Regions from separate parts of the Peribacillus sp. FSL H8-0477 genome, predicted to be linked through region 2. Evidence: riboswitches for the same ligand, from Rfam matches in the RefSeq annotation. Region 2 holds a riboswitch; each other region holds the start of a gene.
What was found. A riboswitch is a leader RNA that binds a small molecule or an ion and turns the genes downstream of it on or off. The one in region 2 is predicted to bind S-adenosylmethionine.

Region 1 (6,129 bases), on a different contig from region 2:
AAAATCTGATCAAGAAGAAATCCTACTTATTAACGAAATTCAAGTACTGATTCATACTGTCGATACTCGTTATATTAATCAGACAGAAATTGATTATCAGGAAAATGGCTTTTGGATCAATAACCCGAATCCTTTAGTGTCTCCCTTAAAATAGGGGGTGTCTGCAATAGAAACCTCTTTTTAATAGGATAGTCAGTCTATTTTAATAGATGACTATCTTTTTTTAGTTAAAAGTTGAAAGTACAAATGGAAATGTATAAAATGGATATATAGATAAGAACGTATGTTTGTTTTTGCTGGTGAACAATGCTCCGCATGATTAGAGGGGGGATGGGTTGTTACGGAATTTTTTATTATAAAGAACGCTTTAAGAATGATGTGATGAATTACAAGTTATCTGAAGAGCAGCTTCAATTTACGAATACACCTCTCGAGTGTGTTGAATGATCTGAGAGGGACAAAAGCAGGCATTGTTGAAAAGAATGAACTTGTGACCTTCTTTGTACTTCACGAAAAAGATGGGATATTCAGAAAATCGGAAAGCCTGTTATTGAGGGGATTTTCAACGGATTTCTATCATCAAGGAAAAGGGTATGCTAAGAAATCGCTGATGTTGTTACCTGGGTTTATACATAATGAATGTTCATATATAGGAGATTGTATTAGCCGTAAATGTGAAAAATAAAACAGCACAGTCTCTTTATAAAAAGTGTGGTTATGTTGATGAAGGTGCTCGAAAAATGGGAAGAAAAGGCGAGTTAATAATAATGAGCTATTATTTTTAATAAACAGCAAAAATTATCTAACATAAACAAAAGATTTTTTTTAGTTCGATATTAAAAAGAGTTTTCCTATTATATAGTGCTGGGAGCGATTAGATGAAAAAAGTGATTGTAGCTTATGCTTTCATTTACAATGAGGCTGAAGAAAAGGTATTAATTGTCAATAATGTTGGGGCTGGCTGGACACTTCCGGGTGGTGAAGTAGAGGATGGAGAAAACATCAAACAGGCTGTTATTCGCGAAGTAAAGGAAGAGACAGGTCTGACTGTAGAGGCGGGCCATATTGTTGCTGTCAATGAAGCCGTCATTACGGCAAGAGGAAATCAGCCTTTATTCATCACCTTTAGGGGACGGATTTCTGGTGGAGAACTTGGTGTACAAAATAAAACGGAAATTTCGGAGGTAAAGTGGGTGGAGATAGAAGCGGCGAATCAGTTCATCCCCTATCATCCTGGAGGGGTTCTAAATTTATTAGAAGGTTCTGTACCTTATTTATTTCGAAAACAATAAATAACTTTATACATCCATGTTAAACGGATAGAAGTAATGAATAAGAGTGTAAGAATACCGTAAACTGCCTCTTTTAAGTGAATTTCCAGCGGCTTCCGGATTCTTCCGTTCTTATCTAATTGCTGTATTTCTGGTACAATGGTGTATAGCACTATTTTGGAGGTTACTAACAACATGATTAAAGCAAATAGAAATGATCCTTGTCCATGCGGAAGCGGGAAAAAGTTTAAGAAATGCTGTGAACGTAAGGTTACGGAGATTCCTGTAATGATCAACTACGAGGAAGCTAGACAAATCCAGAAAGATCTTATCGATTATACAGAAAAACAGTATCAAGATGAGATCGTTAAACTTGCGGAAAAACAGCCAATTTATTCTACTTTAGATGAGGAAACACAAGATTTATATTTATTTAACTTTAGAATGTGGAGCATGCTGTCACAACCACTCGTCAATGGCCATACGATACTAGAAGAGTATTTAACTGAACAGGGTGACTCAATTATCCGGACAAAAACGAAAGAAATCGTTGAGTCATGGGTAAATACGGCTCCTTCATTACTAATGATTCAAGGAATCAATGAGGACGTGTTGTCTCTTGAGGATATTGTTACGAAGAAAACCTATTCGCTTCCAATGGATGGCTATCGGGAACAGAATATGGACGGCGATAGTTTAATTCTTGGCTATCCTGTTGAAATGGAAGAAGTCATGAGCTTCTTTACACCATTTATTAGTATTGAAATGCAGCATACTGAAAAAATTCTTGAAGCAATGAAAGAGCAATTGGCTGCATTTAGCGGTCAAGCTGAAGAGTTTATGGTAAAACAATTCCCTGAAGTGCTGAATACACTGTTTGCTGTAGTTAAAGGAAATGAACTTTCCGAATCTGCTGGGCTTGATTGGGGAAATGAGAAGCAAGAAGAAACTGCGCGAATTCTGCAAAAGGGGATGGAGCAGGAGGAGTATCCAGAGGAGCTTATACAGTTAACTCAGAAACTTTGGAACACATTCTGTCTGCAAGAATCACCTGTCATTCGTAAGCCGGAAGCATTTGCAGCTGCTATGGAATATGCTGTGAAGCAAATTTCAGCAGGTGAATTTGGTCTTTCTCAAGGGAAGCTTGCCGAGAAATATAGTGTAGGAGCATCCACTATTTCTAAGCGTTTTAAAGAAATTGAGACTGTACTTAGTGAGGAACTTACTCCTGCACGCTAAATGAAAAGTACCTGTTTAGTCAAACTGTCGAGATTCTCGACAGTTTTTTTGTTGTCTCTTTTTAGACTTTATTGAAGCTCAATGTGTTTACAAATTATGTGGATAGGCATACACTATAACCATTCAAAAAGTTTCGCATGGCAAACATTCTTTGTTGCAAGCCTTTGTTTTGTTAGGAGGGAACATCGAGATGAAAGAAACAAAAACATCATTACTTCCGCTTAATGAAAATAGTAAAGCGGCTCAAGCAGTTTTAGATGGAAAGGTAAAAGGGTGGAAACGAATTCTGCCGTTTATGGGACCTGCCTTTATTGCTGCTGTAGCGTATATTGACCCGGGGAATTTCGCGACGAATATAACAGCGGGTTCAACGTATGGATATTTGCTGCTATGGGTAATTGTTGTCGCTAATATCATGGCCGTGTTGATTCAATCCTTGTCAGCAAAGTTAGGTATCGCGACAGGAAAAAACCTGCCAGAGGTAGCACGCGACCGTTTTTCGAAGCCTGCTTCCATTCTTTTATGGATTCAGAGTGAGCTCGTCATCATCGCCACTGATCTCGCTGAATTTATTGGTGCAGCTCTAGGGTTATATTTGGTTTTTGGCATCCCTATGCTGCCGGCTGCCTTAATCACAGCAGTTTGTTCATTTGCGATTCTCGAATTACAAAGAAGAGGGTACCGAACCTTTGAGACGGTTATTACCGGAATGGTACTGATGGTTGTCTTGGCTTTCGCCGTTCAAACTTTCTTAGCGAAGCCGGATGCTGCGGAGGTTGTAAGTGGTATGTTCATACCACGGTTTGAGGGGACGGATAGTATTTTACTTGCTGCAGGGATACTCGGAGCGACAGTTATGCCGCATGCTATTTATCTTCATTCTTCTTTGACTCAGAATCGAATTATTGGTGTGAATGATTTACAGAAACAAAAAATATATAAATATGAACGTATTGATATTGTGGTTGCCATGATTTTTGCAGGGGCTATTAATATGGCCATGCTTGTTGTATCCGCAGCACTTTTTTTTAAGAAAGATATGATTACTGATGATCTAAGTGTTGCTTATGAAATGTTTGGTGTCTATTTAGGACCAGCTGCAGCTCTTTGTTTTGGCCTTGGCCTTTTAATAGCAGGTCTTTCTAGTTCATCAGTTGGAACGATGGCTGGAGATGTGGTGATGCAAGGTTTTATTAATAAACGAATTAACTTATATCTTCGCAGGGCAATTACCATGCTTCCACCGCTCATTATAATTATCGGCGGAATTAATGCAACAAAAGCACTTGTAGCAAGCCAAGTTATTCTTTCGTTCGGTATTGCTTTCGCTCTAGTTCCTCTTATTATCTTCACAAGTAATAAGTCACTGATGGGGAGTTTGGTTAATCGAAAGCTGACGACATTACTTGCTTGGATGATTGCAGGGATTGTGATTGTGCTGAATGCATACTTGTTATATAAAACATTCATGTAGAGATAGTAGTAAAGATTCACTAGTAAATATAATTGACAATATTCTGAATAATAAGTATGATTAATTCACACCGAATAAGTACGCTTTACAATTAAATAATGAAATTCTTATCAAGAGAGATGGAGGAACTGGTCCTGTGAAGTCTCGGCAAAAGGCTCTTTATGAGTACTGTGCCAATTCCAGCGAACGTAAAAATTGTTCGAGAGATAAGAAGAGACCCTGTAGTCTATTTATGTACAAAACTCTTCTTATCTATTGGTAAGAAGAGTTTTTTTGTTTTTAGTCCAAATAAAAGGAGACATAAACAATGACAAAAAAAGAAGAGACGACATTAAATTTTGACACAATCGCTTTACATGGCGGACAAGTGATGGATTCAGTAACCCGGTCAAGAGCTGTACCCTTATATCAGACAACGTCTTATGGTTTTGAGGATTCAGATCATGCGGCCTCGCTTTTCAAAATGGAAAAGGAGGGCTACATCTATTCGCGTAATGCGAACCCGACAAATGCGGTATTGGAAAAACGACTTGCCCAGCTTGAAGGGGGAAATGGAGCCTTTGCTGTATCCTCGGGGCAAGCGGCCATTTCTATAGCACTGTTAACACTTGCTAAGGCAGGTGATGAAATCGTTGCTACCAATGCGCTTTATGGAGGAACATATAATTTATTTTCGGTTACCTTTCCACGCTTTGGTGTAAAGGTACGATTTGTTGATGGAAGGGATCCTATTGCTGTTGCCGCAGCTATTACGGATAAAACAAAAGCTGTATTCACTGAAACGATTGGCAATCCGGGACTTCAAATTGCTGATTTAAAGGTTCTTTCAGAAATTGCCCATGAAAAGGGAATTCCGCTGGTCGTTGACAGTACATTTACCACTCCATACCTTCAAAAACCACTTGAATATGGAGCAGATATTGTGGTTCATTCTATTACAAAGTTTGTTGGCGGTCATGGGACTTCAATTGGGGGAGCGATCATTGATTCTGGAAAGTTTCCATGGGATAACGGTAAGTATCCTGAATTTACCGTGAAAAAGCCGAGCCTTAATAATCGTTCATATCTAGAAGTAGGTGGTTCGAATGCATTGATTGTAAAGGCACGTTTTGAGTTGGGGCATGATTTGGGAGCTTCACTTTCGCCATTTAACGGCTGGTTATTCATTCAGGGACTTGAGTCATTATCACTCAGAGTTCGCCAGCATGTGAGCAATGCGGAAAAAGTGGCTGCTTTTCTTGATGCTAATGAGCATGTTGCATGGGTTAATTATCCGACCTTAAAAGACAATCCACAATACGAGCTTGCTAAAACTTATCTGCCCAAGGGAGCAGGATCCATTTTCACCTTTGGAATAAAGGGTGGGCTAGAAGCAGGGAAGAGGTTCATTGATTCGGTTAACCTTCTTTCACATGTTGCGAATGTTGGTGATTCCAAGACATTGGTCATCCATCCAGCGAGTACAACTCATTCGAGGCTGCTTCCAGAAGAACAAGTTGAAGCGGGGGTTACACCTGAGCAAATCAGACTATCAATTGGACTTGAGGATATTGAGGACATTATTAATGATATTGACCAAGCACTTGAAGCAGCCGTTAAATATAGCGAAGCGAGCAAGGGGTGAAAGAGATAACTTTATTATTAGTGGATTTTGGTGATCTGGGTGAATGGGTCAAAACTGCGTAGGTGTTCAAAACATTAAATAACCCCTGAAAATCAGGGGTTATTTTTTATTCGTCTCGTTTAGACAAACAGTGATCACATTCCATTAGGTACGATTCAACCTGTTCATTGATATGAGTTCCGCATTCGGGGCATTGTTTGGACGGAAGATTTCTGAAAAATTCTTTAGATTTAATGATTTGCATTATTTATTCCTCCTTAGTATGAGTCCGTTTCAATCTTCACGTTTGGCCAAACAGTGATCACATTCCATTAAGTAAGATTCTGCTTGCTCACTAATTTCAATACCACATTCGGGACATTGTTTTGGCGGAAGGTTTCTGAAGAACTCCATTGGTTTAATTGTTTGCATAGTAGTTTCCTCCTCAAGATTAATCTTCTCTTTTTGCTAAACAGCGGTCACATTCCATTAGGTAGGATTCTGCTTGTTCATGGACTACATCACCGCATTCCGAACATTGT
Region 2 (6,129 bases):
CTCTGGCACCTGTTTGGTCTTAAATACCTGTTCCATATGGTTGTCGAAGGAATCGGCCATAAAAAATTGATGGGTTTTGGCCGCAGGGAATCTCTTTGTTACACCTAAATAAATGAGCACACAGCCTGAAGATGGGGTGTAGTTTTTTTTCTTAACCTGTTTGTTGTCTGGAATCAATCCAGGAAGGTTTGGGAAATCTCCGTTAAATACCACTGCATCATATAAATTGATAGTTTGATTGACTTTCACACCCTTACAAACATTTTGTTCAACCAATATCTCCTCAACCTTTGCTTCACGATGAATGGTCACTCCTTGTTCAAGACATGCTTTTTCAAGAATAGCAGCAAGGCCGGCATAGCCTCCCTTTAAGTACCAAATACCATGAGCATGCTCACTATACGAAACCAATCCATAAAGTGCAGGGGCTTCTAGTGGTGATCCTCCAATATAGAGAGATTGTAAGGCATAGGCATCTTGCAGTTTTGGATGGTCAAAATAAGAAGCTAAGAATTGTTTCATAGATTTATAAGCTCGGGATTGCAACAATAGTTTAATGTTTTCAGGGGTTAAGAAATCTCGTTTTGTTTTAAAGGACTTACTTAAAAAACGATCCACCCCAATTGTAAATATCTTTGACATATCAGAAAGATAACGTAAGTAATGAGCCCCTTCACCTGGAAATACCTTTTCTATTTCTTCAAGCTGCCGAGGTAAATCTCGGTATTTTGTATACGTACTTCCATCCGAATAATGCAAATCATATAGCGGTTCACACGAAATGAACTCTAATGCACTACTCGGTATGCCTGCTTCAGCAAGAATTTCTTTTAGCATCTCAGGCAGGAGAATAATCGTCGGCCCCTGGTCAATTTGATAACGACCGTTTCCTTGATAAGCAAGCCGGCCTCCAACCGCCGCTTCTTTTTCATAGATGGTAACTTGTTTGCCTTGTTTCGCTAATAATAAAGCGGAGGTCATCCCCCCAACGCCAGCTCCAATGACAGCGATCTTCATACCATCTTCACTCCCTTTTCAGTATTGAGAGTTTTTTGAATTCGCTCTTTGTGTTGATACTGGTTGATTAATAAATCACTGCTGATTTTTGCGGATTCAAATATTGTAGGCAGTCCGCTTCCTGGATGTGTACCTCCGCCTACTAAAAAACAATGTTGAACATCTTCAAATTGGTTATGCGGACGCAAATACATCATCTGATCAAGACTGTGTGCAAAACTGAAGGTAGCCCCTTTATAGACGTAAATATCATTCTGCCAATCTAGTGGAGTAATGATTCGTTCTGTTTCTATAAGCTTACGAATATCATGCAGCCCAGGCTCCTGTTCCAGCCGCTTGAGCATAGCTTCTTTAATCGTTTCTTTTTCTGTTTCCCAATTAATGTCGGCCTGAAGGTTAGGAACCGGCATTAAGACCATTAAGGCAGATTTACCTTGGGGAGCAAGGGTAGGATCTATACGAGAAGGATTATGTACATAGATAGATGGATCAGCAGACAAGACCATTTCTTTTGTCATTTCATCGACATTTTTTTTATAATCCTTCGCAAAGAGAATCATATGATGTGGGAGTTCTACCTCTGCATCAATGCCTAAATAAAGCATAAACGTTGAGCATGATAGTTTTTTCTTTTCTACTTTTTCTTTGCGGTATTTCTTCAAATCTTTTTGATCAAAAAGATGGGTAGCTGCATGACCAAAATCTGCATTGATAATGACATCATCTGTTTCAACGATTTCACCATTTTCTAAATGCAATCCAACGGCGATTCCATTTTCAACAATGACCTTTTTGACACCAGTTCCTGTTTTAATCGTGCCGCCATATTCAATCGTCACATCCGCCATTGCCTTACATAACTGATTCAACCCTCCTGTTGGGTGGAACAATCCAAATCCATGCTCTAAATAGGAGAGAATCGTAAACGTTCCGGGACAATTCCAAGCAGACATCCCTAAATACTTCGTTTGAAAAGAAAAGGCCCATTTTAATCGTTCATCAGTAAAGTAGGTTGATAGCTGTCCGTAAACTGTATCGAGAGCATTTATTTTAGGTAAAGCAGTCAGCATATTTAGAGTCAAATAATCTGTCAGCTTTGAAAACGGCTGTTGTAAAAGCTTCATGACGGAATCAAATTTCTCTGCTTCCTTGGTCATAAAACGTTCATACCCTTTTTCATTACCTGGAAAGGTTTGTTTAAGTAACGCGAGCATTTCTTCCCTTTTACGTGTGGGAGAAAACGAAACGCCATCTTCGAATTTCAAGGTATATAACGGATCAACTTCTTGAACGTCTACGTAATCATGTAAATTTCGATTAACAGACTCGAATAACTCTTCTAACAATTGAGGCATCATAAAAAAAGTAGGACCCATATCAAACGAATAATCACCTAATGTAATTCTTGATGTGCGCCCTCCGATATAGGGTTGTTTTTCAAATACAGTGACGTCAAACCCCTTGGAACTCAAAAGCATTGCCGCTGCCAATCCTCCTGGTCCAGCACCGATAATACTAACTTTTTTATTTATTTCCACATTTATTCCCCCTAAATTTAAAAAAATCATGTACACGTATTGTATAATGTTATTATAATGAATGTATAACATATGTACAATTGTTTTTCGTTAATTTTTCTAAAAACTTATACATTGGTTATACAGGAAGTGAGTGAGTAACTATGTTTGGAATTCAAAAAGTCTCTGAAATGACCGGAATCTCTTCCATCACATTACGAGCATGGGAAAGGAGATACGGAATTATCCAGCCTAAACGAGCAGATGGTGGGCATCGTCTCTATTCTGCTGAAGATATCGATGATATTATTTGGGTCAAGAAACAAAAAGAAGAAAAGGGAATTTCATTAGGACAAACGATGGAGCTTTTAAAAAAACGGAGGGGAATGGAATCCCAGAACCAAAAAAAAATCCCCCCACAATTCGGGGGAGGAAGCTTTGAGGACTTTTCCGCAGAGTTATTTGATGCACTCATCAATTACGAAATGAAGCTTGCTGATAAACTAATTAACATCAGTCTCGCTATGTATGATTTTGAAGAAGTTTGTCATTATATTTTTATCCCTATTTTACATAGAATTGGGAACGAATGGGCTGACGGAAGACTAAGTGTTGCGCAAGAGCACTTAATCAGCAGTTTTCTTGAACGGAGGATTCAATCCTTTCTTATCGAGGTACCAGAGCAGCCGTTGGCAGTGCGGGCAATCGCTCTTTGTCCAGAACTCGAGCAGCATAAAATCGGTCTGTTATTGTTTTCCCTATTTCTTAATAAACGTGGAGTTCAGGTCTATTTCCTCGGACAAAATACACCTGTAGACTATTTAGAAAAAATGATTGCTGTTAATCAAATCCGATTGGTGTGCATTTCTATGACCATCAAACAGAGCAGTGAAAGCATCCAAGAAATGATAACGAAATTATCACGTTCCTTTAACGACATCACGTTTGTCATTGGGGGTGAAGGGACAAATTTCTTACCTGCAGATTTAACGTTTTATCAAATAAATGGGGGTCTTGAGGAGTGGAAGAACTGGTTTATCGAGTTTAAACGGAAATGAAAACAGCACTTCGGATAACCCGAAGTGCTGTTACTTTTTAAACGTGTATGACCTGTACCTTTTGAATCGCTTCGCGAAATTCTTCTGCTTGAATTGTAATTCGTTGTAATAGGTTTTCATCCTCTATTGGTGCTGACAAATTTTCTTTGTTAATTTTCTTGTCTATTATATAGATTCCTTGAAGCGGCTGTCCTTTCAAGACGGCGATTAATGGTTTCAATGCGTAATCAATAGCCAATAAATGTGCCGGACTTCCACCAACCATGATTGGTAAAACGGGTTTATTCTTTAATGCACCTTCTGGCAGTAAATCAATAACCGTTTTTAATACACCCGTATAGGATGCCTTGTATACAGGAGAACCAATAATCACTCCATCCGCTTTTTCAATCAGCTCAGAGAACTTTTTTATTTCAGGACTATTGTACCGAGCATGAATTAAGTCACCTTCAGGGAAATCACGTACGCTTACAGTCGTTACCTTAAATCCATGCTGTTCAATAATTCCTTTTATAAAGTCCAGCGCCAAATCTGTTCGTGAGGGGGAGGAAGGACTCCCAGATAAAATTACAATTTCACTCATAGTGTAGGATCCTTTCCTGGTTCGTGTTTTATCGTCTTGCTGCTTGAAATAATTTTTCTAACACACAAAAATATCCCCATTCATAGAGAAAGAGGACATTTTGAATCTACTCTTATCTCTCAAGACACTACTTGCTGGATTTAGCACCTGCTTGCTCGAAAGCATAGGTTGCTGAAGCTTCAAAGGGCCAGTCCCTCAGCTTCTCTTGATAAGAATATTAAGTTGTAATTATCATAATTGTTCGAATAGTTTCTGTCAAGATTATATATAAAAACCATACTCATTTACTATATTCGGAGCTGTTAAGATGAATGGCTTACCATTGACGATTCAACCATTTCACTGAACATTTTATAAAAACGGTTATCATCAGTTAGTTCTGGATGAAACGCGCTGACTAGCATATGATCACAGCGGGCGGCGACTATTTTTTCATCTATACGTGCTAGAATTTCAACCTGATCACCTGTTGATAAAATATACGGTGCACGTATAAATAATGCTTGAAAAGGAGCCTCCATTCCTTTTATATCGATATTTGCTTCAAAACTATCAATTTGTCTTCCAAAACCATTTCGTTTAACGATGATGTCCATGATTTCTAAATGAGCAGACTCAGACCCTTCAAGCTCATTGGCAACGAGGACCATGCCGGCACAGGTACCGAATATTGGTTTTTTTTGATTAGAAAAATCTTTAATTGCATCGATAAATCCATACCGAGCCATTAACCTCCCAATCGCTGTACTTTCACCACCTGGGATAATCAGCCCATCCAGTTTTTCTAGCTGTTTAGGATGTTTGACAATAACAGCTTCAGACCCAGTATTGATTATTTGTTTCAGATGTTCCTCCACAGCACCCTGCAAGGCTAATACACCAATAACTGCCATGTTACAATCCTCGCTCCTGCATACGGTCTGCCGCAGCAAGCTTAGACATATCAATACCTGTCATTGGAGATCCAAGTTCCTTAGAAAGCGCCCCAATTAATTCATAATCTTGATAAAACGTCGTTGCCTGAACAATCGCGTTGGCAAACTTCTCTGGATTTTCCGATTTAAATACGCCAGAACCGACGAATACACCATCTGCCCCGAGTTCCATCATCAATGCAGCGTCTGATGGAGTAGCCACACCCCCTGCAGCAAAGTTCACGACCGGTAATTTCCCTTCTTTTTTAATTTGTTTAAGAATCTCATATGGAGCTCCTAAGTTCTTCGCTTCAACCATTAATTCATCGTCATTCATTAAGATTATTTTTCTAATTTGAGCCTGAACTTTACGCATATGACGAACAGCTTCCACAATATTTCCCGTACCTGGTTCACCTTTTGTACGAAGCATTGACGCTCCTTCACCAATTCTCCGAGCAGCTTCCCCTAAATCGCGACAGCCGCAGACAAATGGCACGGTAAACTGGCTTTTCAGGATATGAAATTCTTCATCAGCGGGGGTCAAAACTTCACTTTCATCAATATAATCTACCCCCATGGCTTCTAACACTCTAGCTTCGACGATATGTCCAATTCTTGCTTTTGCCATTACAGGAATCGAGACAGCATTCAGTACAGCTTCAGTAATTCTTGGATCAGCCATTCTTGCGACTCCTCCAGCTGCACGAATATCAGAAGGCACTCTTTCCAAGGCCATTACAGCTACTGCACCTGCTGCTTCCGCAATCTTAGCTTGCTCGGCATTGACAACATCCATGATGACTCCGCCCTTTTGCATATGAGCCATCCCTCGTTTAATCGCATCCGTTGCTATTACTTTATTCATCTCTTCATCTCCCAATTTATTTGATTTTTTACTATTTGTTCTTTAGTATAAAAATGAAGTGAATGTATTAAAAGTGTCAGTTTTATATAAAACGATGGGTTCAGAGAAAGTAGGAGACTAGATGGACAGGTTAGCCGTTGAATTAAATAGAGACAGTTCCATTCCAATGTAC
Region 3 (6,129 bases), on a different contig from region 2:
AAAAAGTTATCGATTTGATTTTGGAAGGCAATCACATTTACCTTTGCGCCAGTAGCCAGTGCAGCTCCTTCAGCAATAGCCTTCACTTTATTCGTAACTGCATCTAATGTTTGTCGAGTGGCTGCTCTAATATAGAATCTGGCTTTTGCGTAGTCCGGGACAATATTAGGCGCATCTCCCCCATCAGTAATAATCCCATGGATACGTACATCACTTGAGAGGTGTTGTCTCAGTGCATTGATTCCATTGAAAAGTTGAATCACACCATCTAAGGCATTAATTCCTTCTTCAGGAGCTGCTGCTGCATGAGCAGACTTCCCAATAAACTCAAAGTCAAGCGGGTCAACAGCAAGTGTCTCACAGGTCACTCTCGTTTCATTGCCAGGGTGTATCATCATGAAGGCATCAATTCCATCGGTTAATCCATGTTTCACAAAGCTTCCCTTTGCGCTTCCATTAGGGCCGCCTTCTTCTGCGGGTGTACCAAATACAACGGCTTCTCCGCCTGTTTCTTCTATTACCTTACTAAAAGCGATGGCTGCTGCCGTACTAGTTGTCCCGATAATATTATGACCACAAGCATGCCCGAGTCCAGGTAAGGCATCATATTCTGCTAAGAAACCAATAACCGGACCTCCTAGCTTTGCGGCTTTCTTTCTAGCGATAAAAGCTGTTTCATGTCCAGCTACATTACTTTCAATTGTAAATCCTTCTAATAGAAGAAGACTTTTCAGTAATTCTGAAGCAAAGAATTCTTGATTACCAATTTCCGGACGTTCATGAATTTGATGACTGGTAGTGAGATACGTTTGTTTATTCTTTTCAATACTCGAGATGATGCTAGCTTTTAGTAGTTCAGTATCATGTGTAATTGTGGTCATAGTATCTCATCCTCCCTTTTAATAATCGATTTCACTTAATGGGACAAATGTTGGAATTTGCGCTCCCTTAAATTCTGTTTCTATTAGTTTCGCTACATCATCTTCTTGGTAAAGCTCTGCAATGCGTTTTAATACGTCACGATTTTTGTCCTCGGTTCGAGCAGCAATAATGTTTATATACGGTTTTGCCGTTGCGTCTTCATGGAAAATGGAATCTTTGATAGGATCAAACCCTGCATCTACAGCAATTCCATTATTAATAATGGATGCATCCACATCAGGAAGGACACGTGGTGTCTGCCCAGCTACCACTGGTTCAATTTTAATGTTCTTTGGGTTATCCACGATTTTGTCCAAGGATCCATTGCCATCAAAATCCTTCGGCAAGGTAATCAAACCTGCTTCTTGTAAGAGTAAAAAGGCTCTGCCCATATTAGTGGCTTCGTTCGGTACCGCAATGGTGGCGCCATTCGGTATATCGTTTATACTTTTATGTTTTTCTGAGTATAAACCCATCGGTGCAATGACCGTTGTAGCAACCGGCGCTAGATCTAACTTACGTTCTTTAATAAATGCATTGAAATACGACACTGTTTGAAAAGAATTTGCATCTAAATCTCCCTCTGCCAGCGCAACATTTGGCTGCACATAATCAGAGAAACTTACCAGTTTGATTTCAATTCCTTCTTTTTCGGCTTTTTCGGCTACATATTTCCAAACTCGATCATCTGTCCCGCTAATACCGATTTTCACTGTTTCTTTCTTGTCCCCTGATCCTTCACTATCTCCACAAGCACTCAATACAGTCGAAAATACAGCTAATATGATAAATAAGAATAATTTTTTCATGTTTGCACTCTCCTCGTTAGTTTCTTCTAATTTTTTTCGCAAGTATATTTCCGAATGTCTGCATCCCTTGAACCATAAGAATAAGAATGACAACAGTAATGACCATGACCTGTGTATCAAATCGTTGATATCCATATGTAATGGCTAAATCGCCTAGGCCTCCCCCTCCAACAGCTCCAGCCATTGCCGAGGCACCAATCAACCCAATGGTCGCGATGGTAATCCCCAGAATAAGTGAACTTAACGCTTCAGGTATAAGGAATCGGAAAATAATTTGAAAAGGCGTTGCTCCCATCGCCTCAGCCGCCTCAATAACTCCTGAATCAACTTCGAGCAAGGAGTTTTCAATTAACCTCGCAATATAAGGTCCAGAATAAAAGACCAATGGCACGACTGCTGCAGCTGTTCCAATCGATGATCCTACTAATAATCTTGTTAAGGGCACGATTGCTACCATTAAGATAATAAACGGAATCGAACGGAAGATATTAACCACAGTACTTAGGATGGAAAAGATAAATTTATTTTCGAATAGATGTCCCTTTCTTGTAACGACTAATAAAATGCCGAGCGGGAGACCAATGATTACCGCAAATAGTAGTGAAATACTGACCATTGATACGGTTTCCCAAAAAGCTTCGATAATTTCTTCATTACTAACTCGCATCTGCAATTACCTCCCGTATGCTGACGTTCTCCTGCTGAATATGCAGATAAGCTCGTTTAATTTCATTTTCTTGTCCGCGGAGTTCAACAATTAGGTGCCCAAATGGGACCCCTTGAAGCTCCGTAATATTCCCAAACAACACGTTTATATCAACATCAAACTTCTTAGCAATCTTCGATAACAAAGGCTGCCCGGAAGAAGCTCCTACAAAATTGATTTTAAACAGCTTTCCATTTGGATTATGTTCTTTAACGAGAGTCCTGACTGATTCAGGAATGGAATCATTAAGAACCGAATGAACAAAGTTTTGCGCTGTTTTCGTTTGGGGATTTGAAAATATATCAAAGACAGTGCCAGATTCAATGATTTCTCCGCCTTCGATCACAGCGACCTTGTCGCAAATATCTCGTATCACAGACATTTCATGGGTAATCATCAAGATTGTTATCTTATATTCGGCATTAATTTTTTTCAAAAGTTTTAAAATCGAGCCTGTTGTTTGTGGATCAAGTGCCGATGTAGCTTCGTCACAAAGCAGAATCGATGGCTGTGTAGCCAGCGCCCGCGCAATACCAACACGCTGTTTTTGTCCACCTGAAAGTTGTTCTGGATAGGCACCTGCCTTATCGCTTAATCCAACGAACTTTAGCAGTTCTTCTACTCGTTGTTTGATTTGTTTCTTCGGTGCTCCTTCTAATACCAACGGCATAGCGATATTAGCAAACACTGTTTTTGACTGCAGGAGATTAAAATGCTGAAAAACCATCCCGATATTCCTTTTTACTTTTCGGATATTAGAAGGGGACAGCGTTAATAAGTCTTGCCCATCAACTAGCACCCTCCCTCCTGTCGGCTTTTCTAAGAAATTAACACAGCGGATTAATGTACTTTTACCAGCACCGCTGAAGCCAATCACTCCAAATATCTCTCCTTTTTCTATGGTTAAGTTAATTCCATTAAGAGCTTTAAAGGTTTTGTCTTTCGTGCGGTATTCTTTCTCCAATCCTTCGAATGTAATCATGATGCTCCCCCAATCTCTATTAAAAAGACCCTCTTCTAAATAAGAAGAGGGTCTGCGCAGTCCAAAGACTGCCTCTTCTTATCTTTCAAGCTAAAGCTTGCTGGAATTGGCACGGTACCTGCGTCCGCTGCCGAAGCTTCATTGGGCCAGTCCCTCAGCTTCTCTGGATAAGAAATCTATATAGTTTTTTATTTTCAAACAAAAAACCTCTTCTGCAAATAGAAGAGGTTCCAATCATAATATCCGATCAGTACGCTCTTATCTACCAAGCTATGCTTGTTGGAAGTAGCACAGTATTCTAAAAAGAATCTGCTGCTGAGGTATCGACGGGCCAAATCCCTACACCTCTCTGGATAAGAATGCATATTAAGTTAATACAATCTTACAAACACTGACACCGTTTGTCAACCTGTTTATTGATTATTCTATTTTTTAAAACCATTTAAACAATTCGTTTTATTCTGGTCTTGACATATTTTCAGGCTTCATGATACGATAATCCCAAGTAAACAAGTGGGAATAATTTCATTTCGAGTGAATTCCCTTCATACACGTGTATCAAGAGTGAACGAGAGAACTGGCTCATAGACTTCACAGCAACCTCCTAAATGGAAAGGTGCTCCTACCAGCAAAGCTATGCTTTGGTTGATGAAATCGGCTAAAACCCTCTTCTCAACTATAAGAAGAAGGTTTTTTATTTTGAAAGGAGAATTTTTATGTCAAACTCGACGATTATTTCCGGCGCTGATTCATTCTTCATACCCGGAAACCATACTGGTATTCTAATCTGTCACGGTTTTAACGGTACCCCCCAGAGCATTGCCTATATTGGCGAATGCTTCGCTAAGGCGGGCTTCACTGTATATGCCCCGCTTTTAAAAGGACACGGTACGTGCGCAGAAGATATGGAGACTTGTTATTACCAAGATTGGATTCAAAATATAGAAGATGCATACAACACACTTAAGAAAACTTGTTCCAATATAGTTGTGATTGGTCAATCAATGGGCGGCACCCTAGCTTTAACATTAGCAGAAAAGGAAGCATGCAGCGGCATTGTCACGCTAAATGCTGCCCTCGAGGTCCCGTGGTATGAAACATTTAAACACGCAGATTCACCCAGATTCATTGCAGAAGGAAAACCAGATATTCATGATCCAGCTGCGTATGAAATTACCTATCCCTCCGTTCCGCTTAAAGCAGTTCAACAATTACTGCTCTTAATGCAGGATTTACGGCAAAAGCTCCATCACGTTTCCTGTCCTGTTCTCATATGCAGCTCTCCTGATGACCACGTAGTTCCGGCTTATTGTTCCATGGAAATTTTTCAAAGTATTTCATCCTCTGAAAAGGAATGTATGGACTTACCCTCTTCTTATCACGTAGCATCCCTAGACTATGATAAGGATAAAATTGTAGAGGCATCCCTTTCCTTTATTGAGCGTTATGTCCTTAAAAAAATGGCCTCTTAATCATCCACATGTGTTTACCCTCTTCCTAATCCGGGTAAAGAACATTATCACGCTAATGAGGAGGAATTTTATATGAGTGGATTATCTGATAAGGTAAAAGGCACTGTAAATAAAGTTAAAGGCGAGGCCAAAGATCAAGCTGGTAACGCACAGAATGATCCTTCCCTACAAGCAGAAGGAAAAGCAGATAAAGTAAAAGGCAGTATTCAAAAAGGAATTGGAAAATTAAAAGATTAAGGTATTACCATATAAAACCGGCTCCCCCTAGGGAGTCGGTTTTTTTATTTTTAAAAGTTTTATGCTATTTTAGGTTTATTTTTATTTCAGCAGGGTAAATGAAGTGTATATTGGTATTTTTCCTCATGGCTCTTTTGACTTGAGCCATGTTTTTTTATGGTTGCTTATCTTGATTTTTCAACACTCTCTAATTATATTTGTAAACAAAAGTACGTTATAATAAAAGTATTACGCCATTATCTAACAATTAACCTACTTGATTCTATATTCCATAAGAATATATATACGTATTTTTTGTTAAGTTTAAAGGAGAAGCAGAGAATGAAAATTCTAATCGTAGATGACAATCAGGTAAATCTTTTTGTTATAGAAAAAATTTTAAAGCGCGCCGGCTATGAAGATTTCACCTCCCTGACTTCTGCTCAGGAAATGTATGATTATTTAGAGGTAGACGGTCCAAATAAAGAAACATCAGTTGATATTATTCTCCTCGACATTATGATGCCTGATATTGATGGAATTACAGCTTGCAGGAAGCTTCAAAGTATTCCACACTTAAAAGATATCCCAGTCATCTTTGTTACCGCCCTTGAAGATTCTAATAAGGTGGCAGAAGCCTTAGATGTCGGTGGAATTGATTACATATTAAAACCTATTAATAAAGTCGATTTACTCGCAAGAATTCGAGTAGGCCTTCGTCTAAAATACGAGAAAGACTGGCACCGAATGCAAGAAGAAAAAATCCGCAATGAACTTGATTTATCCATGCAAGTACAAAGCAGTCTGTTAAGTGAACCTGTTGCAAATGATCACCTGCTCATTAAGGCGTCATACTTACCTGCGAATAAACTCGCGGGTGATATGTACTACTGGCACCGAATCGATAAAGACCGGTACGCAATTATCCTATTAGATATGATGGGGCACGGAATTACCGCTTCACTCGTATGTATGTTTATTTCTTCTGTATTACGAGATGCGATTCGTACTTATACAGATCCT

Region 1: it holds a riboswitch for S-adenosylmethionine, as region 2 does, so the genes downstream of both, MHI18_RS12335 (O-acetylhomoserine aminocarboxypropyltransferase/cysteine synthase family protein) here and ssuE (NADPH-dependent FMN reductase) in region 2, are expected to answer to the same signal.
Region 3: it holds a riboswitch for S-adenosylmethionine, as region 2 does, so the genes downstream of both, MHI18_RS12615 (methionine ABC transporter ATP-binding protein) here and ssuE (NADPH-dependent FMN reductase) in region 2, are expected to answer to the same signal.

What each region holds. Positions count from the first base shown of each region.
Region 1 covers NZ_JBBODE010000002.1:91,034-97,162, forward strand. The annotation lists gene MHI18_RS12310 (HesB/IscA family protein) at 1-154, shown strand, start outside; gene MHI18_RS12315 (hypothetical protein) at 440-685, shown strand; gene MHI18_RS12320 (NUDIX hydrolase) at 879-1,292, shown strand; gene MHI18_RS12325 (SEC-C metal-binding domain-containing protein) at 1,467-2,510, shown strand; gene MHI18_RS12330 (Nramp family divalent metal transporter) at 2,701-3,984, shown strand; SAM riboswitch class I at 4,089-4,197, shown strand; gene MHI18_RS12335 (O-acetylhomoserine aminocarboxypropyltransferase/cysteine synthase family protein) at 4,292-5,608, shown strand; gene yhfH (protein YhfH) at 5,715-5,852, opposite strand; gene yhfH (protein YhfH) at 5,882-6,019, opposite strand; gene yhfH (protein YhfH) at 6,039-6,129, opposite strand, start outside.
Region 2 covers NZ_JBBODE010000003.1:113,816-119,944, forward strand. The annotation lists gene MHI18_RS21690 (phytoene desaturase family protein) at 1-1,017, opposite strand, end outside; gene MHI18_RS21695 (phytoene desaturase family protein) at 1,014-2,555, opposite strand; gene MHI18_RS21700 (MerR family transcriptional regulator) at 2,699-3,592, shown strand; gene ssuE (NADPH-dependent FMN reductase) at 3,630-4,175, opposite strand; SAM riboswitch class I at 4,285-4,390, opposite strand; gene pdxT (pyridoxal 5'-phosphate synthase glutaminase subunit PdxT) at 4,478-5,068, opposite strand; gene pdxS (pyridoxal 5'-phosphate synthase lyase subunit PdxS) at 5,070-5,957, opposite strand; gene pdxR (MocR-like pyridoxine biosynthesis transcription factor PdxR) at 6,079-6,129, shown strand, end outside.
Region 3 covers NZ_JBBODE010000002.1:161,105-167,233, reverse strand. The annotation lists gene MHI18_RS12630 (M20 family metallopeptidase) at 1-881, opposite strand, end outside; gene MHI18_RS12625 (MetQ/NlpA family ABC transporter substrate-binding protein) at 900-1,730, opposite strand; gene MHI18_RS12620 (methionine ABC transporter permease) at 1,747-2,397, opposite strand; gene MHI18_RS12615 (methionine ABC transporter ATP-binding protein) at 2,387-3,418, opposite strand; SAM riboswitch class I at 3,494-3,592, opposite strand; SAM riboswitch class I at 3,674-3,778, opposite strand; SAM riboswitch class I at 3,971-4,073, shown strand; gene MHI18_RS12610 (alpha/beta hydrolase) at 4,135-4,890, shown strand; gene MHI18_RS12605 (CsbD family protein) at 4,963-5,127, shown strand; gene MHI18_RS12600 (PP2C family protein-serine/threonine phosphatase) at 5,449-6,129, shown strand, end outside.